One region of the Bradyrhizobium sp. USDA 241 genome, then DNA from elsewhere that is predicted to be linked to it. Evidence: riboswitches for the same ligand, from Rfam matches in the RefSeq annotation. Region 1 holds a riboswitch; the other holds the start of a gene.
The links. Region 1 has a riboswitch for glycine ahead of gcvT (glycine cleavage system aminomethyltransferase GcvT). Riboswitches for the same ligand answer to the same signal wherever they lie in the genome.
Positions count from the first base shown of each region.

Region 1 (14,611 bases):
TGGCCGTAAAGTTCGGGTCGTTGCTCTCGCACCAGGACTTGCGAGCCACCAGGTCAATCTTGTGGCTGCGCAGGAACCGCCAGACATATTGGACATCGACATCGCCCAGCGCCTCGGCCAGCAGGGGGCCGGTCCAGCGCGCAAACCCTTGCGGTGGCGGCTTATCCAGCAGCTTCAGAATCCGCTTGTCGGTCGTCTTCGTATAGATCGGCTGCTTGCCAGGCCGCGGCTTGTCTTGCAGCCCTTCAAGGCCATGGTCGGCATAGCGATGCCGCCAAAGGCTGACAATCCGCGGCTGGACCCCAACTTCCTTGGCGATCGACCGGGTGCTGCGCCCATCCGCCGCCAACAGAACTATCCGCGCCCGCTTCAAATCGCGCTGCAACGTCACCGGTGAGCGACAGCACGCCTCAAGCACCTTGCGATCTTTCCTCGAAAGGTGGACTTCTCTTGCTTCGGGTATCATCCCGACCTTGAATCACGACTCACGTTCCAAGAAAAGTGGGTACTAGTACCCGGAATCAGAGCTGAGTGATACGGCGGCCTTTGAAACGGCGTTGACGGACCTTTTTCTTGGTCCAGACGAAGGGCTCGGCTCTGTCGTTGTATGCGTTGACGTAGGCATCGATGTGTTCCTGAAGCTGCTTGAGGCTCGTGAAGGAGGTGCCGCTGAGCGACTGCCCCTGCAAGATGGAAAACCATACTTCGACCTGATTGAGCCATGACGCACTTGTCGGCGTGAAATGAAATTGCACGTTGGGGTGGGCCTTGAGCCAGTCCTCGTTCTTTTTATGGGTGTTGAGGTTGTCGAGGATGACGTGAAGCTTGCGGTTCGGAAAAGCCGCGGTGACGCTGTTCATGAAATCGAGAAACTCGACGCGGCGCCGGCGTTTTGAATGGGTCGCGATGATCTTTCCGGTGGCGACTTCGAGCGCCGCAAACAATGTTGTGGTGCCATGCCGCTTGTAATCGTGGCTTTGGCCGGTCAAGGCGCGGCCATTGGGCAACTTCAGATAACCCTGCGCTCGCTCCAAAGCCTGGATCGAGGGCTTCTCGTCCACGCACAGCACAATGGCCTTCGCCGGCGGCGCGACATAGAGGCCGACAACATCGGCGGCTTTGGCCGTAAAGTTCGGGTCGTTGCTCTCGCACCAGGACTTGCGAGCCACCAGGTCAATCTTGTGGCTGCGCAGGAACCGCCAGACATATTGGACATCGACATCGCCCAGCGCCTCGGCCAGCAGGGGGCCGGTCCAGCGCGCAAACCCTTGCGGTGGCGGCTTATCCAGCAGCTTCAGAATCCGCTTGTCGGTCGTCTTCGTATAGATCGGCTGCTTGCCAGGCCGCGGCTTGTCTTGCAGCCCTTCAAGGCCATGGTCGGCATAGCGATGCCGCCAAAGGCTGACAATCCGCGGCTGGACCCCAACTTCCTTGGCGATCGACCGGGTGCTGCGCCCATCCGCCGCCAACAGAACTATCCGCGCCCGCTTCAAATCGCGCTGCAACGTCACCGGTGAGCGACAGCACGCCTCAAGCACCTTGCGATCTTTCCTCGAAAGGTGGACTTCTCTTGCTTCGGGTATCATCCCGACCTTGAATCACGACTCACGTTCCAAGAAAAGTGGGTACTAGTCGAAGGTTTCGGCAACGATGCGGATCCGGAACACCGGCTCCTTGGCCTCGTCGAGCAGCTCCATCTGCCATTCGGAATTTTCCTGGAGCTTGCGGGCAATGCCGGCGGTCATGTCGGCGCAGACGCTGGTCATCTCCTTCCAGGCCGCATCGCGATTGGCAAATTCCGTCGCCTGGTCGGCGCAACCGGAATAACGGCCGTTGCGGATTCGAAAGAAATAGAGCGGCATGGCAGGCACCGATCGCGCGCATGGTGCCTCGCCCCCCAAGGCCCTGGGCGCGCGCAGTCCAATCCCAAACCATCGTCAGATCAATCCCGGGCGGCTACGGACTACGCGGGACCGTTGGCGGGCTGCGGCGCGCAAAGGGCGCTCGCGCTCCGTGGTTCTCCGACCATGAACAGAGTTCCTGAACTCCGTTCAGGTAGAGCTGGCCCCGCAAATTCGGACAGTAGCTTGAGTGGATTTTCTGCCTGACAGCGGCGAGGATTCTTGCTGCGAATCAGGAGCGAAGATGACGAAGAAGAGCCGCCGGACGCATTCTCCGGCATTCAAGGCGAAGGTTGCTTTGGCTGCGGTCAAAGGCGACAAGACACTGGCGGAGCTGGCGCAACTGTTTGATGTTCATCCGAACCAGATCACGATCTGGAAAAACCAGCTCCTGGAAGGCGCCGCCGGCGTGTTTGGGCATGACAAGACATCGGCCGAGACGCCGGTCGATTTGAAGGCGTTACATGCCAAGATCGGCGAGCTGGCGTTGGAAAACGATTTTTTGTCCGGCGCGCTCACCAAGGCGGGCCTGCTGAGCGCAAAGCGATGATCGACCGCGATCATGATCTTTCTATCGTGCGCCAGGCGAAGGTCCTGAAGCTGGCTCGCAGCACGGTCTACTATGAACCTCGGCCAGTTTCGGCCGAGGACCTTGCCTTGATGCGTCGGCTCGATGAGCTGCATCTCGATTATCCCTTCGCGGGAGCGCGTATGCTGCGATCGTTGCTGCGGCGGGAGGGCGTATACGCCGGTCGCCGCCACATCGCGACGCTGATGAAGCGCATGGGGATCGAGGCGGTCTATCGTCGCCCGAACACGAGCAAGCCGGCTCCGGGTCACAAGATCTACCCGTACCTGTTGCGCGGATTGAAGATCGAGCGGCCCGACCATGCGTGGGCAATGGACATCACCTACATTCCGATGCGGCGTGGCTTCGTCTATCTCGCGGCGGTCGTCGATGTGTTCAGCCGACGGGTCCTGGCCCATCGCGTCTCGATCACAATGGAGGCGGCCTTCTGCGTCGAAGCGGTCCAGGAGGCGTTGGCGAAGCACGGCAGGCCCGAGATTTTCAACACGGATCAGGGCAGCCAGTTCACCAGCCTCGAGTTCACCGATGTGCTGCTGGACGCGAAGATCGCCATCAGCATGGACGGCAAGGGCGCCTGGCGCGACAACGTGTTTGTCGAGCGGCTCTGGCGCACGGTCAAATACGAAGAAGTATATCTCCGCGCCTACGACAGCGTGTCCGAGGCGCGAGCGTCAATTGCCAAGTATCTGGCCTTCTACAATCAGGGACGCCCTCACTCGAGCCTTGACGGGCGCACGCCCGACGAGGCTTACTTCGGCACGCAAGCTATGGTGATGGCCGCATGACCGTCGCCGACGGTTTTGTCGTCGCTCTGGTCGGGCTACGCCCTCCCGACGCAACGACAAAACCGTAAAGCCCCGCGTTCAGCATAACCCGGCAGGAATCCACTTAAATCCAGCGGGGCGCTGTCCAAACAACCGGGGCCAGCTCTGGTTGCACCCCGGGCGACGGGTCGGGGCGTGGCTGCGCGCTGGTTCCTTCTGGGCTTTCCAGATCCCGACCGCGCGACGGCATGTGCCTTGCTTGCCTGATGAGGCAAGCACCCAGGGATACCTCATGCTCGGCATTCCCCGCCGCTATTCCCATTTCGTCTTCGGCATCATCCAGTCCGGACTGACCTCGCTGGTTGCGGCGGGAATCGCCAGCTTGCCCGCGGGCAGCCCGATGATCTTCGTTCGGCATTGGATGGTGTCGTGGCTGATCGCATGGGCTTCGATGCTGCCCATCGTGCTGCTGGCGGCGCCTGCGATCCGCGCCTTCTCGCTGCGCCTGACCCGGGAGGAGAGGGACCCGCGAGCCAGCCGACAGGCGTGAAAAAGCCCCGTAGGCTCGGCACGTGAAGGTCGCGCTCGAACGGCCGCAGACTGACCGCGCACCCGTCCCAATTTCGACATCCGTTCGCACCACTGCGGACACACCCGTCGGCAAGATTTTATCCGTTCGGCGCGGCCATGGGGGAAACGTGGCTCGCCGACAACGGGGTGGCATCATGGATAACGTAGAGCGGTCATTTGCCGCCGCGACGGCGGCTGGCTTCGTCGTGCTGGTGATTGGGCTGGTGCTGCTGGCGCTGCTGTAGGCGGGTTTGCGTGCCGGGTGACGGCGGCCGTGCCCATCCGGGGGATGGCACCGGGCACGCCTCGACATTCAAAAAGTCGAAACAACCCCATGCACAGTAGGCTGCTTTGAAATTTCATCGGTCGGCCAACAGGTTATGAGTAGTATTTAGATACCTTGAGATGGCGCGCAGCGCCTTCGCGGGGCCATGCAGCCCGGCGCGCGATGCCAAACGAGATCGACAGGCGGTCGCTCCGGACCGACGGATCGGCGCCTGCTGCCCGCATAGGGGCGGCCTCGGCCCATGCCGGAGCCGGGTCCTGGGGGCCTAGTGGATCTTGATCTCGTTCAAGGGCAGGCGGAGCGCGGCGGCGCGCTCTTCACGGTCCTTCCTGCGGAACTCGTTTTCCTTGCGCTCGAACTTCACCATCTCCTTCTGCGCTGCCTCCAGCAGCGGATTGCGTCTGATCGCATCGTGCTGCGTGTCGTTGTCCGTCATGGCCGAGGTCCCCGGAGTTGCGGTCCCATCCCCACAGAAGGCCGGAGACCGCGAAAAGGTTCGGTGCCGCAAGATTGCGGAAACATGACGGCGCAGCGGCCGCGCGGCCTTGATGCGCGGCGGCCTTCGCTCTCGAAGAGCAACACGGCGGATGCCGCTATTTCGGTGGTTGAAGCCCGGGCGATTTGACCCAGTCGTGCAGATGATTGGCGACGTCGGCCTGGCGGGCCTTCTTGAGGAGGGCGTCTCGCTCGGCACCCGGTGGAAGCCTGGAAGCCTGCTGCTGGACCTGCTTCACCCATGCGGAAAGCCGGTCTTGAAGGGTCAGCTGTTGCTTGAAACGTCGCCGCTTGAACATGGCGCTCTCATATCCATACGAGAAGGGCGGGAGAGCTGGTCAACGTTCTCATCACCGATGGTGGCCAAGGTCCGCGCTGTGAGGATCCATTAGGATCCAGAAAAGGATCTGCGTCTGTTCAGTTGTGCGCACAAGGCGAATTGGGCAGCCGAAATGAATATCGGAAATTGACGAGCAGCCTTTCGGCCTGCACCCAATCGTCCGAACCGGGAGCGAATGAATCCATCAATCGCCGTTGCCGGTCCGCGCGCACGGCATGTTGCAGCCCTGCGATCTTCAGCGCGCAGTATGGAAACAGATCTCTGAAAGAGGCCGCTGACGGAGGCGGCGTCCCTTTCTTCAAACGCTGAAAATGAGCGTGTATGCGAAGACTGTTGAAAGGACGCCCAAGGCAACGGTGGTGATCTTAAAAACGAGGACCGCGGTCAAGCTGCACCCTCCTATGATTCAAATCACGTGAATCCTACGCCTAAAGCATGATCGGGGAAAGTGCGCAGCGGCTTTCCGAAAAGATCAGCGTTCTTCAGGCAGGAAACCGTCTCGAGATAACGACCAAGGTGGATGCCGCCGGTCTGGCGAAGCTCAAGGAAGTCTTGGGCGTGACGAGGAGATTTTGAATCTCCTGCAATGAAAGAGGCTGCCCACTGAGGCGGCCTTACCTTTCACGTCGGTGCCCTTAGACCGGGCGACCGTAGCCACTCACTGATGTGCGAGCCGGTTTCAGCCAGCCGGGCTTTGCGGATTGCACGCTCCCGCTCAATGCCTGGTGGAAGCAGTTTGGCTTGCTCGCGCTGGCGCAGGGCCTCGGCGACAAGGCGTTCTTCAAGGGATGTGGTTTGTTTGATGCGGCGTCGCAGGTGCATGGCGTTAGCTCCTGTCCAGAGGCATGAGGCGGGATCGCCGCGATGGCGTTCTCGTCACCGATCCATGCCCAGGGGCGCGCGGTGACGGCTTCTTGTTAACACCTGTGGCAGACCGAATCTGGTCAAGTTTGACCACTCGCCCCCGGCGAATTTGGATATTCCTAAATCCAGCTTGGGACGCGGGGGGGCAAATACGGACAGTACCCGCATCCGTAAAAGAACATATTGCGAACCTGGAACAAATGGGGTACATTGCTTTTATCGCCGAGCTGCCTCGCAACCGTTTGTCCCTCACGCGAATCCTCGCCATAAGGAGCACGACCCAATGTCCGCAACTGCCTTGCGTATCGTCGAAGGATCTTCAATGGACAAGAGTAAAGCTCTGGCCGCCGCGCTCTCCCAGATCGAGCGACAGTTCGGCAAGGGCTCGGTGATGAAGCTCGGCAAGAACGACCGGTCCATGGACATCGAGGCGGTGTCCTCCGGCTCGCTCGGGCTCGACATCGCGCTCGGCATCGGCGGCCTGCCCAAGGGGCGTATCGTCGAGATCTACGGGCCGGAATCCTCGGGCAAGACCACGCTGGCGCTGCATACGGTGGCGGAAGCGCAGAAGAAGGGCGGCATCTGCGCCTTCATCGACGCCGAGCACGCGCTCGACCCGGTCTATGCCCGCAAGCTCGGCGTCAACATCGACGAGCTCCTGATCTCGCAGCCCGACACCGGCGAGCAGGCGCTGGAAATCTGCGACACGCTGGTGCGCTCGGGCGCGGTCGATGTGATGGTGATCGATTCGGTCGCGGCGCTGGTGCCGAAGGCCGAGCTCGAGGGCGAGATGGGCGATGCGCTGCCGGGTCTGCAGGCCCGCCTGATGAGCCAGGCGCTGCGCAAGCTGACGGCCTCCATCAACAAGTCCAACACCATGGTGATCTTCATCAACCAGATCCGCATGAAGATCGGTGTGATGTACGGCTCGCCCGAAACCACGACCGGCGGCAATGCGCTGAAATTCTACGCCTCCGTCCGCCTCGACATCCGCCGCATCGGCGCGATCAAGGAGCGCGACGAGGTGGTCGGCAACACCACGCGCGTCAAGGTGGTGAAGAACAAGCTGGCGCCGCCCTTCAAGCAGGTCGAGTTCGACATCATGTACGGCGAGGGCGTCTCCAAGATGGGCGAGATCCTCGATCTCGGCGTCAAGGCCGGCATCGTCGAAAAGTCCGGCGCCTGGTTCTCCTATGACAGCCAGCGCCTCGGCCAGGGCCGCGAGAACTCGAAAGCGTTCCTGAAGGCCAATCCCGACATCACCGCCAAGATCGAGACCTCGATCCGCCAGAACTCCGGCCTGATCGCCGAGCAAATTCTCGCCGGCACGCCGGAGCGCGACGCCGACGGCGAGGAGCCGGCGGAAGAGTAAGCCTTACCGCGAAGAGTTTTCGCGAGGAGCGGGCGCTGAGGACGTTGAGTTGCCGACGTCATCGGCGCCCGTTTCGTTTTGCGCGAGGGGGGCGCGCCGCTACCTCAAAGGTGCACTCCCTCTCCCGCTTGCGGGAGAGGGCCGGGGAGAGGGTGTTTCTGCAATGGGACACTCCCCAAGAGGAAAAGCCCTCACCCGGCGCTTCGCGCCGACCTCTCCCGCAAGCGGAAGAGGTGAACGAGCCGCCGCGGTCATCGATTCAACCTAAGGCCATTCCGTTTTAGGTCGAAGCCGTAGAGCGGATTGGCCGTGCGATGCGCGAAGCCATTGCCCGGTGCAATCCACCACTGTTCGTCTCTGCGGAAGCCGAAGCGGTGGGTTGCGCCGGCGGACCGTGCTTCGCACAGCCGCCTGCCCACCACCCACCGATTCCTTATTCCGCCGCTTCCGCGTAGTCGCTCACCGGCGGGCACGAGCACACCAGGTTGCGGTCGCCATAGACGTTGTCGACACGGCCCACCGGGCTCCAGTACTTGTCGGTGCGCGAGCTGCCCGCGGGGAAGCAGCCTTCGCTGCGGGTGTAGGCGCGATTCCAATCGTCATCCGCGATGTCATGCACCGTGTGCGGGGCGTGGCGCAGCGGGGATGCCTCGATCTTGAAGCGGCCGGCCTCGACCTCGGCGATCTCCTTCCGGATCGCGATCATGGCATCGCAGAAGCGGTCCAGCTCCGCCTTCGATTCCGACTCGGTCGGCTCGATCATCAGCGTGCCCGGCACCGGGAAGCTCATGGTCGGGGCGTGGAAGCCGTAATCGATCAGGCGTTTTGCGATGTCGTCGACGGTGACGCCTGAGGTCGTCTTCAGCGCGCGCGGATCGACGATGCACTCATGCGCGACGCGGCCCTTCGCGTTCTTGTAGAGCACCGGGAAGTGCGCATCGAGGCGCGCTGCGATGTAATTGGCGTTGAGGATCGCGATCTCGGTCGCGCGCTTCAGGCCTTCACCGCCCATCATCAGGATGTAGATGTAGGAGATGGTGAGGATCGAGGCCGAGCCGAACGGCGCCGCCGAGACCGCGCCGACCGGAGCGTCAGCTTGCGTGACCGGATGCCCGGGCAGGAACGGCGCAAGATGCGCCTTGACGCCGATCGGGCCCATGCCGGGACCGCCGCCGCCATGCGGGATGCAGAAGGTCTTGTGCAGGTTGAGATGGCTGACATCGGCGCCGTAATCGCCGGGCCTGCTGAGGCCGACCTGCGCGTTGAGGTTGGCGCCGTCGAGATAGACCTGGCCGCCATGGGAGTGGACGATGTCGCAGATCTCGCGGATATGCTCCTCGAACACGCCGTGGGTCGAGGGATAGGTGATCATGATTGCGGCGAGATCGCTCGAATGCTTCTCGGCCTTGGCGCGGAGGTCGTTGACGTCGACGTCGCCGTTCTTCTCGCAGGCGACCACCACCACGTCCATGCCGGCCATCGCGGCCGAGGCCGGGTTGGTGCCGTGGGCGGAGGAGGGGATCAGGCAGATCTTGCGATGCGCTTCGCCGCGCGCGACATGATAGCCGCGGATCGCGAGCAGCCCGGCATATTCGCCCTGCGCGCCCGAATTCGGCTGCAGCGAGATCGCGTCATAGCCGGTGATGTCGCACAGCCACTTCTCCAGCCGCGCGAACAGCGCGTGATAGCCGGCGGCCTGCTCGCGCGGCACGAACGGGTGCAGCGTCGCAAACTCCGGCCAGGTCAGCGGCATCATCTCGGTGGTTGCGTTCAGCTTCATGGTGCAGGATCCCAGCGGGATCATGGCGCGGTCGAGCGCGAGATCGCGATCGCTGAGCTTGCGCATGTAGCGCAGCATCTCGGTCTCCGAGCGATGCGCATGGAAGACCGGATGGGTGAGGAACGGGGTGGTGCGCTTCAGCGTCTCCGGCAGCGCCTCGCGCGTCCCGGCGTCGATCTCGGCATAGGCGAAGGTGCCGCCGAAGGCGCGCCAGACCGCTTCCACCGTCGCCGGCGTCGTGGTCTCGTCGAGCGCGATGCGTAGCGCGGTGTCACTGATGCCCAGATTGATCTTTTCGGCCGCGGCGCGCGCGACGATCTCGGCGCGCCTGGCGCCGGCATCGACGCTCAGCGTGTCGAAGAAGCTGTCGGACTGCGGCGCGAAGCCGAGCTTGCGCAGGCCGCTCGCGAGCACGGCGGTTCGGCGATGCACGTTGCGCGCGATCTGGGTGAGGCCCTCGGGGCCGTGATAGACCGCATACATCGAGGCGATCACGGCGAGCAGCACCTGCGCGGTGCAGATGTTGGAGGTCGCCTTCTCGCGGCGGATGTGCTGCTCGCGGGTCTGCAGCGCGAGGCGGTAGGCAGGCATCCCGCGGGAATCGATGGAGAGGCCGACGATGCGGCCGGGCAGCGAGCGCTTCAGCGCATCGCGCACCGCCATATAGGCCGCGTGCGGCCCGCCATAGCCCATCGGCACGCCGAAGCGCTGCGCCGAGCCGATCGCGATGTCGGCGCCGAGCTCGCCGGGCGAGGCCAGCAGCGTCAGCGCCAGCAGGTCGGCGGCAACGATCGCAAGCGCGCCCTTGGCCTTCAGCGCCGCAATCGCGGGCCTGAGGTCGCGCAACGCGCCCGACGATCCCGGATATTGCAGCAGCGCGCCGAGCACGTCAGTCTCAGCGAGATCGGTGAGGGGATCGCCGACGATCAGGGTCCAGCCCAGCGGCTCGGCGCGGGTCCGCATCACGGCCAGCGTCTGCGGATGCACGTCCTTGTCGACGAAGAAGGCCTTCGCCTTCACCTGCGAGTGCCGCTCGGCGAGCGCCATGGCCTCGGCGGCGGCGGTCGCTTCGTCGAGCAGCGAGGCATTGGCGACGTCGAGCCCGGTGAGGTCGCAGATCATGGTCTGGAAGTTGAACAGCGCCTCCAGCCGGCCCTGGCTGATCTCGGGCTGGTAGGGCGTATAGGCCGTGTACCAGGCCGGATTCTCCAGAATGTTGCGCTGGATCACCGCGGGCAGGATCGTGCCGAAATAGCCCTGGCCGATCAGCGAGGTGAAGACCTGGTTCTGGGCTGCGAGCTCGCCCATATGCGCGATCGCCTCAGTCTCGCTGAGCGGCTTGCCGAGGTCGAGCGGGGCGGCCTGCCGGATCGACGCCGGCAGCGTCTCCGCCATCAGCGCGTCCACGCTTTTCGCGCCGACGGTCTCCAACATTGCGGTGACGTCGCGCGCCGAGGGGCCGATGTGGCGGCGGACGAAAGAGGCGGCGGTATCGCCGTTGGATTTGCGGTGCGCGGTCATCATGGGTCCTCGCTTCAGGTCATCTGTCGTCGTCACGCCCCTCAGTTCAGGGGCAGTCGCACAAGCGGATCACGTTCCTTCGGCACCACCGTGCCACAAACTCGTCATGCCCGGGCTTGTCCCGGGCATCCACGTTCTTCGTGCCGCGAGGAGGCCGTGGATGGCCGGGACAAGCCCGGCCATGACGATGTGGAGACATCGCGCGTACGCCCTCATCTGCGATACTCCTGCGCCTTCGCGGGCCATGGCGATGTGGAAAGATCGCGCTTCATCTCACGCCGTATGCGCCTTGTAGGCGGCTTCATCCATGAGGCCGCCGAGTTCGCTCTTGTCGGCAATCTTGATCTTGAAGAACCAGGCTTTGCCCTGCGCATCCGAGTTCACCAGCGCCGGCTCGGCGGCCAGCGCCTCGTTGGCCTCGAGCACTTCGCCTGTAACAGGCGCGTAGACGTCGGAGGCGGCCTTCACCGATTCCACGACGGCGGCGGCTTCGGCCTTCTTCAAGCTCCGGCCGACCTTGGGCAATTCGACGAACACGACGTCGCCGAGCTGCTGCTGGGCGTAATCGGTGATGCCGACCGTGGCGGTATCGCCGTCGATCGCGAGCCATTCGTGGTCGGAGGTGTACAGCGTCGTGGTCATTGTCTTGTCCTCAGCGTTTGTAGGTGTTTTTCACGAAGGGCATGGCGGCGACTGCGAGCGGCAGGCGCTGGCCGCGCACCTCAGCGAAGAGTTTGGTGCCGAGCGCGCTCAAATTCGTCGGCACATAGCCCATCGCGACCGGCGCATTCAGGCTCGGGCCGAAACCGCCCGATGTGACCTTGCCGATCGGCTCGCCGCCGGCCTGATCCGCAAACAGCAGCGCGCCCTCGCGCACCGGTGCGCGGCCCAGGGCGAGCAGGCCGACACGGCGGCGGGACGCGCCGTTGTCGAAATGCGCAAGGATCTTCCCGGCACCGGGAAAGCCGCCGGCGCGCATCCCGCCGCTGCGACGGCTCTTCTGCACCGACCATTCCAACGCGGCCTCGACCGGCGTGGTCGCGGTGTCGATGTCGTGGCCGTACAGGCAAAGCCCGGCCTCGAGGCGGAGGCTGTCGCGGGCGCCGAGGCCGATCGGCAGCACGTCCGGGTTTTCGAGCAGCGTTTTTGCCAGACGCTCCGCATCGGCCGCGGGGACCGAGATCTCGAACCCGTCCTCGCCGGTATAGCCGGAGCGCGAGACGAAGCATTGGATGCCGGCGACCTCATGCGGGCCGGCATCCATGAATGTCATGGACGGCGCCTCTGCACACAATTTCGCCAGCGCCGCTTCCGCCTTCGGGCCCTGCAGCGCGATCAGCGCGCGGTCGGCCAGAGAATCGATGACGCAGTCGTCCGCGAGATGCGCGCGCAGATGCGCCTCGTCCGCGTCCTTGCAGGCCGCGTTGACGACCAGGAACAGGTGGTCGCCGAAATTGGCGACCATGAGATCGTCGAGAATCCCGCCGTCCGCATTGGTGAACTGGGCGTAGCGCTGCCGGCCCGGTGCAATCGCCACGATGTCCTGCGGCACCAGCCGCTCCAGCGCGCGGGCGGCGTCCTCGACCTTGCCCGACTTCGGCCGCAGCGCGAGCTGCCCCATATGGGAAACGTCGAACAGGCCGGCCGCGGCGCGCGTATGGAGGTGCTCCTTCAGCACGCCGGCGGGGTACTGCACGGGCATGTCGTAGCCGGCGAACGGCACCATCTTGCCGCCGAGGGACACATGCAGGGCGTGGAGGGGCGTATGTCGGAGCGATTTCTGGTCGTCGGGTAGTGGCATCACAGGGGTCCTCGGCGGTTCCCCGGGGACGATTCCCCGGGCCAACCTGTCGAAGCCCCATCTGTCGCTGTGCCTGAGAGTATTATCCCGTCGGCGGGTGCCACCCGGGGTTCTTAGGCCCGTCGGCGCCTCTTTCCAGATGCTGTCAAAGCCACGCGGTCCTTTTGCCTGAGAGTTTCCGGGGCGGTTGCTCCTTCGGCGCCGGCAGTAAAGCCGGTCTCTCCCGACGTGGCCGTACGATATAGATGGTTACAGACCACAGGGCGACCAAGCCTGTCAACGCGGCGGTTTCGCCTTTTCAACCGGGATTGCGCGCCTGCGGCAACCCTCTGATCTCCTTGCACAGTTTCTGGACACTGAAGCAGGCCTTGTCTAAAAGCGCTTTGACCCGCAGATATCAGCCCTAACCTCCGGTTTGGATGGCAGGAAGCGGGTCCCAGCACACCCGATTGGATGAACATGAGCGGCGTCAACGAGATCAGGTCGACCTTTCTGAACTTCTTTGCCGAGAACGGCCACGAGATCGTGCCGTCCTCGCCATTGGTGCCGCGCAACGACCCGACGTTGATGTTCACCAATGCCGGCATGGTGCAGTTCAAGAACGTCTTCACCGGCGTGGAGAAGCGGCCCTATCAGCGCGCCACCACCTCGCAGAAATGCGTGCGCGCCGGCGGCAAGCACAACGACCTCGACAATGTCGGCTACACCGCGCGCCATCTCACCTTCTTCGAGATGCTCGGCAATTTCTCGTTCGGCGACTATTTCAAGGAGCGCGCGATCGAGCTCGCCTGGAAGCTGATCACCGCCGAGTTCGGACTGAAGAAGGACAAGCTGCTCGTCACGGTCTATCACACCGACGACGAGGCGGCGGGCCTTTGGAAGAAGATCGCCGGCTTCTCCGACGACCGCATCATCCGTATCCCGACCTCGGACAATTTCTGGGCGATGGGCGACACCGGCCCGTGTGGTCCGTGCTCGGAGATCTTCATCGACCGCGGCGAGCACATCTGGGGCGGGCCTCCGGGCTCGCCCGAGGAGGACGGCGACCGCTTCCTCGAATTCTGGAATCTCGTGTTCATGCAGTTCGAGCAGGTGACGAAGGAGGAGCGCCAGCCGCTGCCGCGTCCCTCGATCGACACCGGCATGGGCCTGGAGCGGATGGCCTGCATCCTCCAGGGCGTCGAGAGCGTGTTCGAGACCGACCTGTTCAAGAACCTGATCGATGCGACGGCGTCCGCGCTCGGCACCGGGCCGAGCGAGCAGACCGTGGCCTCGTTCCGCGTCATCGCCGACCATCTGCGCTCCTCGGCCTTCCTCGTCTCCGACGGCGTGCTGCCTTCGAACGAGGGCCGCGGCTACGTGCTGCGCCGGATCATGCGCCGCGCCATGCGCCATGCGCAGCTGCTTGGCGCCAAGGAGCCGCTGATGCACCGGCTGGTCTGGGCGCTGGTCCGCGAGATGGGCCAGGCCTATCCCGAGCTGATGCGCGCGGAAAAGCTGATCGAGGAAACGCTGCGGCTGGAAGAGACCCGCTTCCGCAAGACGCTGTCGCGGGGCCTTGCCATCCTCGACGAGAAGAGCGCGGGCCTGAAGAAGGGCGATATGTTCGACGGCGACGTCGCCTTCACGCTCTACGACACCTACGGCTTCCCGCTCGACCTGACGCAGGACGCGCTGAAGTCGCGCGGCATCGGCGTCGACCAGGCGGCGTTCACGGATGCGATGGAGCGCCAGAAGGTGACGGCGCGCGAGTCCTGGAAGGGCTCGGGCGAGGCGGCTTCCGAGGCAATCTGGTTCCCGCTGCGCGAGAAGCTGGGTGCGACCGAATTCCTGGGCTACGAGACCGAGAGCGCCGAAGGCGTGGTATCCGCGCTGGTCAAGGACGGCCACGAAGTCGCCAGCCTCAAGGCCGGCGAGACGGGCGCGATCGTGCTCAACCAGACGCCGTTCTATGCGGAGTCCGGCGGCCAGGTCGGGGACACCGGCATGCTCTCGGGTGAGGGCGGCGTCAAGTTCCGCGTCACCGACACGCAGAAGAAGCTCGGCGATCTCTTCGTCCATGTCGGTACGGTGGAGAGCGGCGAAATCAGGCTCGGCTCCGCGCTGCAGCTCGAGGTCGATCATTCGCGGCGCTCCTCGATCCGCGCCCATCACTCGGCGACGCATCTCATCCATGAGGCGCTACGCCAGGTGCTCGGCGACCACATCGCCCAGCGCGGCTCGATGGTCGCGCCCGACCGCCTGCGCTTCGACTTCGTGCATCCGAAGCCGATCACCGCGGAGGAGCTCGCCCGCGTCGAGGACATCGCCAACGACGTGGTGCTGGAG
Region 1 covers NZ_JBMGPZ010000005.1:4,215,043-4,229,653, reverse strand. Annotated here, with positions in the region: partial or broken gene ABIF91_RS42385 (IS630-like element ISRj1 family transposase) at 1-466, opposite strand, end outside; gene ABIF91_RS42380 (IS630-like element ISRj1 family transposase) at 522-1,586, opposite strand; gene ABIF91_RS42375 (DUF6894 family protein) at 1,629-1,862, opposite strand; one part of gene ABIF91_RS42370 (IS3-like element ISRj2 family transposase) at 2,146-2,398, shown strand; one part of gene ABIF91_RS42370 (IS3-like element ISRj2 family transposase) at 2,398-3,275, shown strand; gene ABIF91_RS42365 (DUF2798 domain-containing protein) at 3,547-3,804, shown strand; gene ABIF91_RS42360 (hypothetical protein) at 4,376-4,546, opposite strand; gene ABIF91_RS42355 (hypothetical protein) at 4,704-4,904, opposite strand; gene ABIF91_RS42350 (hypothetical protein) at 5,567-5,767, opposite strand; gene recA (recombinase RecA) at 6,093-7,181, shown strand; gene gcvP (aminomethyl-transferring glycine dehydrogenase) at 7,615-10,482, opposite strand; gene gcvH (glycine cleavage system protein GcvH) at 10,756-11,124, opposite strand; gene gcvT (glycine cleavage system aminomethyltransferase GcvT) at 11,135-12,283, opposite strand; glycine riboswitch at 12,431-12,519, opposite strand; gene alaS (alanine--tRNA ligase) at 12,743-14,611, shown strand, end outside.

Region 2 (14,611 bases), 160 kb from region 1:
CGACCTCGGCAACGACAACGAGATCATCTGTCCCTATTGCTCGACGCTGTACCGCTTCGCGGCCGACTTGAAGCCGGGCGAAGCCCGCCCGCCGGAATGTGTCCTGAAGGACAAGGTGGCCTGACCGCTTCCGTCGGTCAGGGGTGGCGCTCTCCCGAACGATTGTCATCGCCGGTGCCGGTATCGGTGGCCTGACGGCCGCGCTTGCGCTCGCGACCCGCGGCTTCCGCATCGTCGTGCTGGAAAAGGCCGAGCGCCTCGAGGAAGTCGGCGCCGGCCTGCAGCTCTCCCCCAATGCCAGCCGCATCCTGGTCGAGCTCGGCCTGACCGAACGCCTCAAGGCGCGCGCGGTAACCCCGGAAGCGGTCTCGATCATGAGCGCGCGCGCCGGCGGCGAGCTCTTGCGCATGCCGCTCGGCGAGGCAGCGTCCGCGCGTGCCGGCGCACCATATTGGGTGGTGCACCGCGCCGACCTCCAATCGGCGCTGGCGGGCGCTGTCGCCGATCATCCCGACATCGACCTGAAGCTGGGTGCAACCTTCGAGGACGTCGCGCCCCACGCCAAGGGCCTCACCGTCGTCCATCGCAGCGGCACGATCCGCCGCAGCGATCTCGCGAGCGCCCTGATCGGCGCCGACGGCATCTGGTCGACGGTCCGCCAGCATCTGTTTCCCGAGGTGCAGCCGCGCTTCTCCGGGCTGATCGCCTGGCGCGGCACGCTCGATGCCGCGCAACTGCCGAAGGACTATGCCGCGCACCGGGTGCAGCTCTGGATGGGGCCGAACGCGCATCTGGTCGCCTATCCGATTGCCGACGGACGCCAGATCAACGTGGTCGCGGTGCTGCCCGGCACCTGGAACCGGCCGGGCTGGAGCACGCCCGGCGATCCTGTCGAGGTGATGGACGCCTTTGCCGCCCCGCGCTGGCCGCCGCCGGCGCGGATGATGCTCGCCGCGGTCGACAGCTGGCGGAAATGGGCGCTGTTCGGCGTGCCCGACGGCTGCCCCTGGAGCAAGGGCCCGGTGGCGCTGCTCGGCGACGCAGTGCATGCGATGCTGCCCTTTGCAGCCCAGGGCGCCGGAATGGCGATCGAGGATGCCGCCGTGCTCGCCCGCCATTTGAGCCCTGACGCCGAGAGCACCAAGGATATCGCCGCCGCGCTGACGCAATACGGCCGTGCCCGCCAGGCGCGGGTCCTTCGGGTGCAGCGGACCGCGCGGCAACAGGGCAGGATCTATCATCTCGGCGGGCCGCTCGCGCTCGCACGCGACCTTGCGATCCGCGCGCTCGGCCCGGAGCGCATGCTGGCGCGGCAGGACTGGATCTATAGCTGGCGTCCCTGATGCCAAGCGCGCTCCGCGGACGCCTCAGCAGATCACCTTTTTCCGGACGTCGAAGCGGGCTTGCCGGCGGGTGATGGCGGCTCCGCCGCAGGCGGTGTCGTCTCAGGCATCTCCCGGCACTTGTTGCGGCGCCAAGCCTCCTCCGCCAACTGCGACTGCCCGCGCACAGCAATATAGTCGTTGCGATAGGCAAGCTCGGACACGACCGCGCCACCAGCCCCGGTCTCGGCCTTCTCCATCAGCCTCTGCAGATCGGCAGTGCGCTTGGCGAGCGCCTTGCGCTCGGTCTGCAGCTGCTTGCAGTCGTACAATTCGTATCTTGCGGGATCGGCAAAGGCCGGTGCGATCGTCTCGCTCATGCCGGCGCAGCCGGAGAGCGCGGCGCCGGCGACAAGCAGCACGAGGAGTGCGCCAAAGCCGCGCAGCGAAGAGGAAAACGAAGCAGCCATGCCGGATGAATAGTCCCCGTGGATTGAGAATGCCTAAAGCAACAACAGATGTCCGGATTGAGGCTTTGCCTTGTGCGTCCGGCTCGCTTAAGGAAGAACCGTCCCTCCGGGTCCCCAACGCGCCAATTCCAGATGGCCGGAGATGGACTTAAGTGTTTGATCCCGTTGGATCAAGCGGGCATGGCGGAATTGGTAGACGCAAGGGACTTAAAATCCCTCGGTGCGCAAGCGCTGTGCCGGTTCGACCCCGGCTGCCCGCACCAACGGAGCTGATCGCGCAGGCCGTGCGCGGCCCGAAAACGAACGTGCGGTAATCCATGAGGTCCTGCAAGGTGCTTTCGCGCCGTGCGAATTCGTCCGATCCAGAAGCATATGAGCGCGGTGGAGAGCAGGACAAAACTGCGCGATCGATTCTCCCGCAAAGGAGATCAATGGGACTCGCGCGCCAGCTCGTGATCCTGCTTGACGGCGCCACGACCGTGATGCTGATCCATCGCGATCTCGCCTGTGTCGATGCCGCCGAACAGTTGGCGCTCGATCTGTTCGAGCGGGCCCGCAGCACCCGCTGACCTCATTTGCCGTCGGCGCCGACGGCTCTCGCCAAATCTTGGCCGCCCCCGATCCGCCTGCCAGCCATCCCGAAACATGGGTTGTGCAACGCAGCATTCTACGGAGATAAAGTCGCTCGATCTCAGGGGTAATCTTCTTGTCTGACGTCAATGCCGACGATTGGGTGTCCGCGGGACACCGTCCGATGGGTTTTCCGGAATTCGTCATCGTGATCGCGTCCATCATGGCGCTCAATCCGCTTGCGATGGACATAATGCTGCCGGCGCTGCCCAGCATCGGCACTGCCCTCAACATTCCCGTCGCGAACCATCTCCAGCTGGTGCTGTCGACCTTCCTGCTCGGCTTCGGCGCGGGCCAATTCGTGATGGGGCCGCTGTCGGACCGCTTCGGCCGCCGGCCGGTGCTGCTCGGCGGCATGGCGGTCTATGTTGTGGCGAGCGTGCTTGCGGTCGCGGCGCCCTCGTTCGAGACGCTGCTGCTGGCGCGCGCGCTTCAGGGGCTCGGCACCGCGGCGACGCGCGTGATCGCGACCTCGATCGTGCGCGACTGCTATGTCGGCCGCCGCATGGCGAGCGTGATGTCGCTCGCGATGATGGTGTTCATCGCGGTGCCCGTGATCGCGCCCTCGTTCGGACAGGCGGTGCTGCTGGTGACGGCGTGGCGCGGCATCTTCGTGGTGCTGATGCTCTACGGCCTGCTCGCGCTCGCATGGTGCGTGCTGCGGCTGCCCGAGACGCTTCCCGCGTCAGAGCGCAGGTCGCTGGCGCCCGCCGATGTGCTTTCGGCGTTCCGGCAGACCGTGACCCATCGCCAGACCATCGGCTATGCCACGGCCGCCGGCAGCGTGATGGGCGCACTGTTCGCCTATGTGTTCTGCGCCCAGCAGGTCTTCACCGGCATCTATCGCCTCGGCCATTACTTCCCGCTCGCTTTCGCGGCGATCGCGGCCGGCGTCGCCATTGCCGGCTTCCTCAATGCAAGGCTGGTCGGGCGGCTCGGCATGCGCGTGATCTCGCACGGAGCGCTGATGCTCTACACGGTGGTGGCCGGCGTGATGCTGCTGACGGAATGCCTCGGCGTACTGCCGCTCGCCTTGTTCATGGTGCTCTCCGCCCTGATGATGTTCTCGTTCGGCATGATGGTCGCCAACTTCACTGCGCTCGCGATGGAACCGCAGGGACACATCGCCGGGACCGCCTCGTCGCTTTACGGCTCGATCACGACGCTGATCGGGATCGTGGTCGGCATGGCGATCGGGCAGAGCTTCGACGGCACGCTGCTACCCTTCTCGCTCGGCTTCTTCCTGTCGACCCTCGCCGCGCTCGCGATCGTGCTGGTGGTCGAGAAGGGCCGACTGTTCAGGCCGCATCATCGCCCTGTCTAAAGCATGATCCGGAAAAGTGCGCAGCGGCTTTCCGAAAAGAACATGCTTGAACAACAACCTGGAACGCGATGACGATTCATCCCAATCGCATCGCGCTTCAGGGAACAACGCGCCGGCCTCGATGTTGTCCTGCAGCAATTCGAAAGGGCGCTGCAATGGAACTGGAACACCGCGAAGACCACGCCGAGGTAGAACGGCAGAATACGGAACGTTCCGAACCGCGCGCTGAGCAGGCCACCCTTACCACGCCGCTTGCGAGCGAGGGGCTCGAAGGGGTGCGCGACAGCCACTGCTGAGCACGACGCCTACTCGGTCGTCGCCGACTGGCCGAAATCATCCGCAGCGCTGACGTGAAACTGACAAACGAAAACGGCGCCGCTGATGACCGCGGCGCCGCGTTCGTTGCCACGAAAGGGTGGTCCTGTCCTACTCCGACTTGTCCATATTCCAGAACACCGGCGTCGCCGGACCGTCGATCACGCCGCTGATCGACTTCCGCCATGCGCTCGGACCCTGGTACTGGCCGAGCGGCACGTAGAGGACCTGATCGTAGACTTCCTTCTGGATCTCGACCGCGATCTTCTTCTGATCCTCCGCCGAGGTCGCGCGAACGAAGGCATCCTTGAGCTGCTCGACCTTGGCGTCCTCCGCCCAGCCGAACCAGCCCCCCTTCTTGCCCTGCCCGCCGACGGCGACGTTGGAGATCGGGTTGACCACGTCGGCGCTGACCCAGTTCGTGATGAACATGTTCCAGCCGCCCTCCTTCGGGGACTTCTGGCTGGCGCGCCGGCTCACCACCGTCTGCGAGTCGGTGGCCTGCAGGTCGACCTTGAAGCCGGCTTCCCGCAATTGCTGGGCCACCACGATCGGCTGAGCCTTCAGCGTCAGCACGTCGCCCGGCGCCATGAGCACCACGGGTGTCCCGTCGTAGCCGGATTCGGCGAGCGCCTTCTTGGCCGCGGCAATGTCACCGCCCTTCGCGAGGGTCTCACCGCCAAGGTCGGTCGCGAAAGGCGTGTCGCAGATGAAGACCGCGGCGCAGGTCTTGTAGTACTTGGGATCGCCGATCAGCGCATCGAGCACGTCCTTCTGCTTGACCGCCAGGAGTGCTGCACGGCGAACCTTGACGTTGTCGAATGGCGGATGGAGGAAGTTCATCCGCGCACCCGTCTGGAATCCGAACTTGTTCAGGATCTCGGTTTTGAGCCCCTTGTCGGCTTCGATGGTGGGCAACATTTCAATGGCGGGATTTTCCATGAAATCGATGTCGCCCGACTGCAGCGCGTTCAACGCGGTCTGGGCGTCCGGCATGGTGATCCACTCGACGCGGTCCACCTTCACCACCTTGCCGCCGGCAGTCCAGCTCGCCGGCTCCTTGCGCGGCACGTAGTCGGTGTTCTTGACGTAGATCGATTTCACGCCGGGCTGGAATTCCGACGCCACGAACTTGAAGGGTCCGGAGCCGATCTGCTCGGGGATCGGCTTGTCCGGCGGCGTCTCGGCGAGACGCTTCGGCATCATGAAGGCAACGCGCGAGGACGGCTTGCCGATGGAATCGAGCACCAGGCCGTAGGGCTCCTTCAGCTTCAGCGTGATGGTCTTGGCGTCGGTCGCCTCGATGCTCGCGGTGAAGTCCATGAGCTTCTGGCCCATGCCGTCGACCGCAGCCCAGCGCTTCAGCGAAGCGACGCAGTCTTCCGCCGTCACCGGCGCACCGTCATGCCACTTCAGGCCGTCGCGCAGCGTGAAGGTGTAGGTCAGCTTGTCGTCGGAAATCTTCCAGTCCGCCATCTGCGGCTGGATCTTGAAGTTCGAATCCGTCGCGATCAGCGTGTCGAAGATCATGTAGCCATGATCACGCGAGATATAGGCGCTGGTGTAGATCGGATCGAGGACGCGCAGATCCGAGTGCATTACGGCGGTAATGGTCTTGCCCGCGGCAAGAACTGGCGAGGTCAGCACTGTCGAAAGCGCCACGACCGACAGCACAAGTTTGGCGGCGAACGCGCAACGCCCCCTCATCAGTTGGAACATCGAGGCTCTCCTGGAATCTCTCCTGGCGGGCGGCGCCGCTGACATCAGCGGCGCCGCGTGACGATTCGGACGAAGGTTGCGTCGAGAACGCCTCGCCTACTCCGACTTGCTGATGTTCCAGAACAGCGGCGTTGCCGGACCGTCGAGCACGCCGGTCAGCGATTTGCGCCAGCCGCTCGGCAGGAGATACTGCCCCAGCGGGATGTAGATCACCTGATCGTACGCCTCCTTCTGGATGTCGGCGGCGATCTTCTTCTGCTCGTCGAGCGAGGATGCGCGGACGAACGCGTCCTTGAGCTGCTCGATCTTGGCGTCTTCCGCCCAGCCGAACCAGCCCTTCTTGCCCAGGCCGCTGATCGAGAGATTGGCGATCGGGTTCGCAACGTCGGCCGCGACCCAGTTGGTGAAGAACATGTTCCAGCCGCCCTCCTTCGGCGGCTTCTGGCTGGCGCGGCGGCTCACCACCGTCTGCCAGTCAGTCGCTTGCAGGTCGACCTTGAAGCCGGCTTCGCGCAGCAGCTGGGCCGCAACGATCGGCTGCGCCTTCAATGTCGTGACGTCCCCGGGCGCCATGATCACGATCGGCGTGCCGTCGTAGCCGGACTCGGCGAGCGCCTTCTTGGCTTCCGCCATGCCATTGCCCTTGATCAGGGTTTCGGCGCCGACGTCAGTCTCGAGCGGCGTACCGCACACGAAGAACGCGCCGCAGATCTTCTGGTATTTGGGATTGCCGACCAGCGCATCGAGAACGTCCTTCTGGTTCATGGCCAGAAACGCAGCTCGCCGCACCTTCACGTTGTCGAACGGCGGATGCAGGAAGTTCATCCGGCCGAGCGTCTGGAAGCCGAACTTGTTGGAGACCTCGAGCGTGAGCTCCTTGTTCGCTTCGAGCACCGGCAGCATGTCGAACGGCAGGTTCTCCATGAAGTCGATGTCGCCCGACTGCAGCGCGTTCACTGCGGTCTGCGAGTCCGGCATGGTGATCCACTCGACGCGGTCGACCTTCACCACCTTGCCGCCGGAGGTCCAGCTCGCCGGCTCCTTGCGCGGCACGTAGTCGGTGTTCTTGACGTAGACCGCCTTCACGCCGGGCTGGAATTCCGATGCCACGAACTTGAAGGGACCCGAGCCGATCTGTTCCGGGATCTGCTTGTCCGGCGGCGTCTCGGCGAGGCGCTTCGGCATCATGAAGGCGACGCGCGATGAGGGTTTGCCAATGGAGTCCAGCACCAGGCCGTAGGGCTCCTTCAGCTTCAGCGTGATGGTCTTGGCATCGGTCGCCTCGATGCTCGCGGTGAAGTCCATGAGCTTCTGGCCCATGCCGTCGACCGCGGCCCAGCGCTTCAGCGAAGCGACGCAGTCTTCCGCCGTCACCGGCGCACCGTCATGCCACTTCAGGCCGTCGCGCAGCGTGAAGGTATAGGTCAGCTTGTCGTCGGAAATCTTCCAGTCCGCCATCTGCGGCTGGATCTTGAAGCTCGAATCCGGGGCCACCAGCGTGTCGTAAACCATGTAGCCATGGTCGCGCGTGATGTAGGCCGTGGTGAAGATCGGGTCGATGATGCGCAGATCCGAATGCATCACCGCCGTGATGGTCTTGCCGGCCGCAAGCACTGGCGAGGCCAGCGCGGTCGAAAGCGCGACGACCGACAGCGCAAGTTTGGAGGCGAACGCGCGACGCCCCCGGCGCATGAAGTGGAACATAGAAAGTTCTCCTGACGTGAAACTGTTCAAAGGCAGGTCAATGGTTGAGCATGCGGTTCATTCGTTGGGCGAACTAACCTCATGCAATGCCTTTATCTTTTTGAGACTTGCAGACAGTGCCGAGCGCGTCAATCCGGTTTCGTCGCAGCCCCTCACGGCGCGCGCACGGGCTCCACAAAGATCGGTTTGGCTCTACAACACCCTCCGCTTGTCCTGCCCCGCGCCGATGCAATGCGCGTTCCATCTTTCGAAGCTTGAGAGACATTGAGATGAATCCTGCCAATCTTCCCTTTGATTCCGAGGCGATGCTCGAGGGCCTGCGCGGCTGGGTCGAATGCGAGAGTCCGACCTGGGATGCAGGCGCCGTGGACCGCATGCTCGATATCGCGGCGCGGGATATGGCGATCATGGGTGCGACGATCGAGCGCATTGCCGGCCGCCAGGGCTTTGGTGGCGTCATCCGCGCGCGCTTTCCTCATCCCAAGCAGGGCGAGCCGGGCATCCTGATCGCCGGACACATGGATACCGTTCATCCGGTCGGCACCATCGAGAAGCTGAAATGGCGGCGCGAGGGCAACAAGTGCTATGGCCCCGGCATCTACGATCTGAAGGGCGGCAATTACCTCTCGCTGGAAGCGATCCGGCAACTGGCGCGCGCCTCGTTCACCACACCGCTGCCGATCACCGTGCTGTTCACGCCGGATGAGGAAGTCGGCACGCCTTCGACGCGGGACATCATCGAGGCGGAAGCGGCGCGCAACAAATACGTGCTGGTGCCGGAGCCCGGCCGCGCCGACAACGGCGTCACGACCGGACGCTACGCCATCGCGCGGTTCAATCTCGAGGCGACGGGACGGCCGAGCCACGCCGGCGCCACGTTGTCGGCCGGACGCTCGGCGATCCGCGAGATGGCGCGGCAGATCCTCGCGATCGACGCGATGACGACGGAGGACTGCACCTTCTCGGTCGGCGTCGTCCACGGCGGACAATGGGTCAATTGCGTTGCGACGACCGCAACCGGCGAAGCGCTCTCCATGGCCAAGCGTCAGGCCGATCTCGACCGCGGTGTCGAGAGGATGCTGGCGCTGTCGGGCACCACCAACGACGTCACGTTCAAGGTCACGCGCGGCGTGACGCGTCCGGTATGGGAGCCGGATGCCGGTACCATGGCGCTCTATGAGAAGGCGCGCGGCATCGCCAAATCGCTCGGCGCGGAATTACCGCATGCCAGCTCCGGCGGCGGCTCCGACGGCAACTTCACCGGCGCGATGGGAATTCCCACGCTCGACGGCCTCGGCGTGCGCGGCGGCAACGGGCACACGCTGGAGGAGTTCATCGAAGTCGACAGCCTGGTCGAGCGCGGCCGGCTGATGGCGGGATTGCTGGCGACTCTGGAGTAATTGAATCGAATTTGCACTGCACAATAGGTCGGCAGTCACGGTCGAAATTTAGCCTTGTCTAAAAATGAGGCGTATCGTACTGCTCGGCCGTCCACGCGATGATGCGGGAGAGATCGTGGCGAAGGCTTTCAGCCTTCGTTGCGGCGCCGACGGAGCAACCGCCCCGGAAACTCTCAGGCAAAAGGACCGTTTCGTCAGGACGATCTGGAGAGAGGCGGCGCGATTTCAGGCAATCGTGGCGCCCACCGAAGGGGATAGTCCGTTGCGATATCCGCAGCGGATCAAGCTCTCAGGTAACCGTGACAGATGGGGCGCCGCCAACGGCCTTTGGCCGGCGGTTAGCCGACTCTAAACACGGGAGCCCCGAACCTAGTCATGACCCATATCGCCATCATCGGCGCCGGCATCACCGGCGTCACGACCGCCTATGCCCTGCTCGAACGCGGCTACAAGGTGACGGTGCTCGACAAGCACCGCTACGCCGCGATGGAGACGTCCTTCGCCAACGGCGGGCAGCTCTCCGCATCGAACGCCGAAGTGTGGAACAGCACGGCGACGATCCTGAAGGGCTTGCGCTGGATGTTTCGGCGCGACGCGCCGCTGCTGATGAACCCGCGGCCGAACTGGCACAAATATTCGTGGATGAGCGAGTTCGTCGCCAACATCGGCAACTACCGCGCCAACACCATCGAGACCACGCGGCTCGCGATCGAAGCGCGCAGGTATCTGTTCGACATCGCGGCGCGCGAGGGGATCGACTTCGATCTCGAACGCCGCGGCATCCTCCACATCTATCGAGACAAGGCCGGCTTCGAATCCGGTCTGCGCGTCAACGCGCTGCTGCAGGAAGGCGGCCTCGACCGCCGCCCGGTGACGCCGGAGGAAATCCGCAGCATCGAGCCGACACTGCGCAAGGACTATTATGGCGGCTTCTACACGCCGTCGGATGCGACCGGCGATATCCACAAGTTCACCCGCGGCCTGGCGGAAGCCTGCAAGCGACGCGGCGCGACCTTCATCCACGAGGCCAACATCGATTCGATCGCACGTGCCGGCAGTGGCTTCGTCATCGGCTGGACCGATCTGGCCGCGAGCGATGCCGTCGCGGCCGCGCGCGGCGCACTGAACGTGGACGGCGTCGTGGTCTGCGCTGGCGTTGCGAGCCGTCACTTCGCCGCCCTGCTCGACGAGCGCGTCAACGTCTATCCGGTGAAGGGCTACTCGATCACGGTGCAGCTCGACACCGCCGAAAGCCGCAACGCCACCCCGACGGTGAGCCTGCTCGACGAAGCCGCCAAGATCGTCACCAGCCGGCTCGGCGCCGATCGTTTTCGCGTCGCCGGCACCGCCGAATTCAACGACTTCAATCGCGACATCCGCGCCGACCGCGTGCAGCCGCTGATCGACTGGGTGCGCAACAACTTCCCCGCCGTCGAAACGTCGCGCGTCGTGCCGTGGGCCGGGCTGCGCCCGATGATGCCGAACATGATGCCGGTCGTGCGCGCAGGGCGGATACCGGGCGTGTTCTTCAACACCGGCCACGGCCATCTCGGCTGGACTCTGTCGGCCGCGACGGCGCAGATGATCGCCCAGACCATCGACGGCTGGCGCGGCCTCAACGCTCCGCCGACGGCACCTTCACTTGGGGTTGAGCGTGAACTGCGACATGCATCCTGAGTGGTCGATATCGGAGACATGCCGGCCTCTTGCTACGGCGCAGCCCTTGGCACACAATTTGCCCTAAGAGGACGGCGTCTCCGGGCGGCCTTTCCAGCCCAAGTGATAGGCATGATAGACACGACTGAGTTCACGGGAGCCTCAGGGCTCCACACGTTCCGTAGCCGGAGATAAGTGCATGCTGGGTTATCTTATTCGCCGCGTTCTGGCCGCGGTGCCCGTGATGGGCGTCGTCGCGCTGTTCGTGTTCCTGCTTCTGCGGCTGACGCCGGGCGATCCCGCCGCGATTCTGGCCGGCGACAACGCGACACCGGAACGGCTCGAGCGCATCCGCGCCTCGCTCGGCCTGAACGAGCCCCTGATCGTGCAGTTCATCACCTGGGTGAACAAGCTGCTGCACGGCGACCTCGGGACCTCGCTGATCTCCAACCTGCCGGTGATGAAGATGATCGGCCAGCGCGTCGAGCCGTCGATCTCGATCGCGCTGTCGACCATCATCCTCGCAGTCATCGTCGCGGTTCCCCTGGGGGTGATCGCGGCCTGGAAGCACGGCACCTGGATCGACCGCTTCGTGATGGGCCTGTCCGTGCTCGGCTTCTCGGTGCCGGTATTCGTGGTCGGCTATGTCCTGATCCAGATCTTCGCGATCGAGCTGCGGTGGGTGCCGGTACAGGGCTTCCGCAGCATCTTCAACGGCTTCGGGCCGTTCTTCGAGCGCATCATCCTGCCGACCTGCGCACTCTCCTTCATCTACATCGCCCTGATCGCGCGCATGACACGCGCGGCGATGCTCGACGTGCTCGGCGAGGACTATGTCCGTACCGCGCGCGCCAAAGGCATCAACGAGGTCGCGGTGATGATGCGCCATGCGCTGCGCAACGCCGCGGTCCCCGTGATCACCGTGATCGGCACCGGCTTCGCGCTCCTGATCTCCGGCGTCGTCGTCACCGAGAGCGTGTTCAACATCCCCGGCATCGGCCGCCTCACCGTTGATGCGGTGCTGGCGCGCGACTATCCGGTGATCCAGGCGATGATCCTCCTGACATCGCTGATCTATGTCGTCGTCAATCTTCTCATCGACGTCGCCTACACCCTGCTCGATCCCCGGATCCGGTACTGAGGCAAGGATAAGGATACAAATGTCGGTCGATACCCTTCCCCAGTCGTCCATCCCGATCACGTCGCCGCTGCGGCCGCGATTCGGATTCCTCACCTCGACGCCCATCATTGCGACTGCGACGGTCCTGCTCACGCTGGTCGTGGTGGTCTCGATCCTCGCGCCGCTGATCGCGCCGCATGATCCGATCCAGCTCGCGCCGTCGCAGCGGCTCAAGCCCTCCTCCGCACAGTTCCTGCTCGGCACCGACGCCTACGGCCGCGACCTGTTGTCGCGCGTGATCTATGGCGGCCGCATCTCGCTTCTGATCGGCATCGGCTCGGCGATCCTGTCGATCGCCATCGGGCTCGCGATCGGCCTCGTCTCCGGCTTCTTCAAGCTGATCGATTCCGTCCTGATGCGCGTCATGGACGGCCTGATGGCGATGCCGAGCATCCTGCTCGCGATCGCCGTGGTGTCGCTGTCCGGCGCCAGCCTCTGGACCGTGCTGATCGCGATCACGATTCCGGAGATCCCGCGCGTGGCGCGCCTGGTGCGCTCGGTCGTGTTGTCGGCGCGCGAGGAACCCTACGTCGAGGCCGCGATCTCAGTCGGCTCCAGCCTGCCGAAGATCATGTGGCGCCACCTGATGCCGAACACGATCGCGCCGCTGATCGTCCAGGGCACCTATGTCTGCGCGAGCGCCATCCTCACCGAGGCCATCCTCTCCTTCCTCGGCGCCGGCATCTCGCCGGAGACGCCGACCTGGGGCAACATCATGGCCGAGGGCCGCCAGTATTTCCAGATCAAGCCGTCGCTGATCTTCTGGCCGGGCCTCTTGCTCTCGATCGCCATCCTCAGCATCAACCTGATCGGCGACGCCGCCCGCGACGCACTCGATCCGCGCATGAAGCAGCGGGAAGGCAAGTGATGACCAACACCATCCTCGACATCAACAACCTCGTCGTTTCCATCGGCAAGAAGCCGAAGGGCGTGAACATCATCGACGGCATCTCGATCCAGGTGCGCGAGCGCGAGACGCTGTGCCTGGTCGGCGAAAGCGGCTCGGGCAAGTCGGTGACGTCGCTCACCATGATGGGCCTCTTACCGAAGGGCACGCTGGTTCCCACCGGCGGCAGCATCAAGCTGGTCGGCGAGGAGCTGCTCACCGCGACCGACCGCCGCCTGCGCCAGCTTCGCGCGACGAAGATGGCCATGATCTTCCAGGAGCCGATGACCGCGCTCAATCCGGTGGTGCCGGTCGGCCGCCAGATCGACGAAGTGCTGCGCGCGCATACCGATCTCGACGGGAAAGCCCGGAAGAAGCGTATCCTCGACATGATGGAGCAGGTCCACCTGCCCCAGGTCGAGCGCATCTTCGCCTCCTATCCGCACCGCCTCTCCGGAGGCCAGCGCCAGCGCATCATGATCGCGATGGCGCTGGTGCTGGAGCCGAAGCTCCTCATTGCCGACGAGCCGACCACCGCGCTCGACGTCACCACGCAGAAACAGATCCTGACGCTGATCCGCGAGCTGCAGCGCGATCACGGCACCGCCGTGCTGTTCATCACGCACGACATGGGGGTGGTCGCCGAGATCGCCGACCGCGTCGCGGTGATGCGGCAGGGCCGCCTGGTCGAGACCGGCCCGCTCGACACCGTGCTGCGCAATCCGACCATGGAATACACCCGCAACCTGCTCGCCTCGGTACCGAGCCTGGTGCCGCGAGCGCCGCGCGAGGACAGCCGCGAGCCCGTGGTGCTGGAAGCCAACGAGCTCAGCAAGGTCTACAAAGAGCGCGCCTTCTTCGGCAAGGGCCGCGAGGTCGTCGCCGCCGACAAGGTCACGCTGACGCTGCGCAAGGGCCGTACCCTCGGCATCGTCGGCGAAAGCGGTTCGGGCAAGTCCACGGTGGCACGCTGCATCGTCCGCCTGATCGATCCGACCTCCGGTGGCGTGCGCCTCGCCGGCCGCGAGATCGCCGACATCTCGCGCCGCCTGCTCCAGCCGCACCGGCAGAAGATCCAGATCGTGTTCCAGGATCCCTACCGCTCGCTGAACCCGCGCGTGACCGTTGGCGACAGCATCGCGGAAGGCCCGATCAACTACGGCGTCTCCCAAGCTGATGCGATGAAGCGGGCGCGCGAGCTGCTCGAGCTCGTCGGCCTGCCGGCAGATGCCGTGTCGCGCTATCCGCACCAGTTCTCCGGCGGCCAGCGCCAGCGCATCGCCATCGCCCGCGCGCTCGCGCTCGATCCGGACGTGCTGGTCGCGGACGAGGCGGTCTCCGCGCTCGACGTCTCCGTGCAGGCGCAGGTGCTGGAACTGCTCGACGAGATCCAGAAGCGGCTCGGCATCGCCATCCTGTTCATCACCCACGATTTGCGCGTCGCTGCGCAAATCTGCGACGAGGTCGTGGTGATGCAGCATGGCCGCGTCGTCGAACAGGGTCCCGCAGCCGGAGTGCTGACGCATCCGAAGGAGGCCTATACCAAGGCGCTGCTGGATGCCGCACCAGGGCGAGGCTGGGATTTTGCGAACTTCCGGCCGGTGGCCGAGAACGTGGCGGCGACGGCCTAGGTCTATCCACTCGTCATTCCGGGGCATCGCGAAGCGATGAGCTACGGTGCGCAATTGCGCACCTGAGAATCCATCGGGCCACAGAGATTGTCGCATGATGGAATCCGGGTTCGCGCCCAAGAGGGCGCGCCCCGGAAATGACTGCGTAATGTGGGGCGCGTCCGCAGCATTCCCAAAACAGCTTGAGGCCATGCGCGGCGCGAGTGCTTCCCGCCTTGCTCTCTCCTTCGCGCCAAGGCTAACGTCGCGCACTTTCCAACGCTGGACTTGAATTGATGACACGTATCGCCATCGGCGGCTTCCTGCACGAGACCAACACCTTCGCTCCGACCAAGGCGACATTTGCGGACTTCCAGCATGGCGGCGGCTGGCCG
Region 2 covers NZ_JBMGPZ010000005.1:4,058,887-4,073,497, forward strand. Annotated here, with positions in the region: gene ABIF91_RS41495 (zinc-finger domain-containing protein) at 1-124, shown strand, start outside; gene ABIF91_RS41500 (FAD-dependent monooxygenase) at 144-1,343, shown strand; gene ABIF91_RS41505 (hypothetical protein) at 1,376-1,792, opposite strand; tRNA gene ABIF91_RS41510 (tRNA-Leu) at 1,967-2,055, shown strand; gene ABIF91_RS41515 (hypothetical protein) at 2,224-2,361, shown strand; gene ABIF91_RS41520 (multidrug effflux MFS transporter) at 2,499-3,746, shown strand; gene ABIF91_RS41525 (hypothetical protein) at 3,902-4,042, shown strand; gene ABIF91_RS41530 (ABC transporter substrate-binding protein) at 4,173-5,780, opposite strand; gene ABIF91_RS41535 (ABC transporter substrate-binding protein) at 5,877-7,484, opposite strand; gene ABIF91_RS41540 (M20/M25/M40 family metallo-hydrolase) at 7,754-8,884, shown strand; glycine riboswitch at 8,979-9,083, shown strand; glycine riboswitch at 9,087-9,192, shown strand; gene ABIF91_RS41545 (D-amino acid dehydrogenase) at 9,260-10,561, shown strand; gene ABIF91_RS41550 (ABC transporter permease) at 10,740-11,681, shown strand; gene ABIF91_RS41555 (ABC transporter permease) at 11,701-12,588, shown strand; gene ABIF91_RS41560 (ABC transporter ATP-binding protein) at 12,588-14,237, shown strand; partial or broken gene ABIF91_RS41565 (M81 family metallopeptidase) at 14,513-14,611, shown strand, end outside.
Region 2: linked by a shared signal. The riboswitch ahead of ABIF91_RS41545 (D-amino acid dehydrogenase) and the one ahead of gcvT (glycine cleavage system aminomethyltransferase GcvT) in region 1 are both predicted to bind glycine.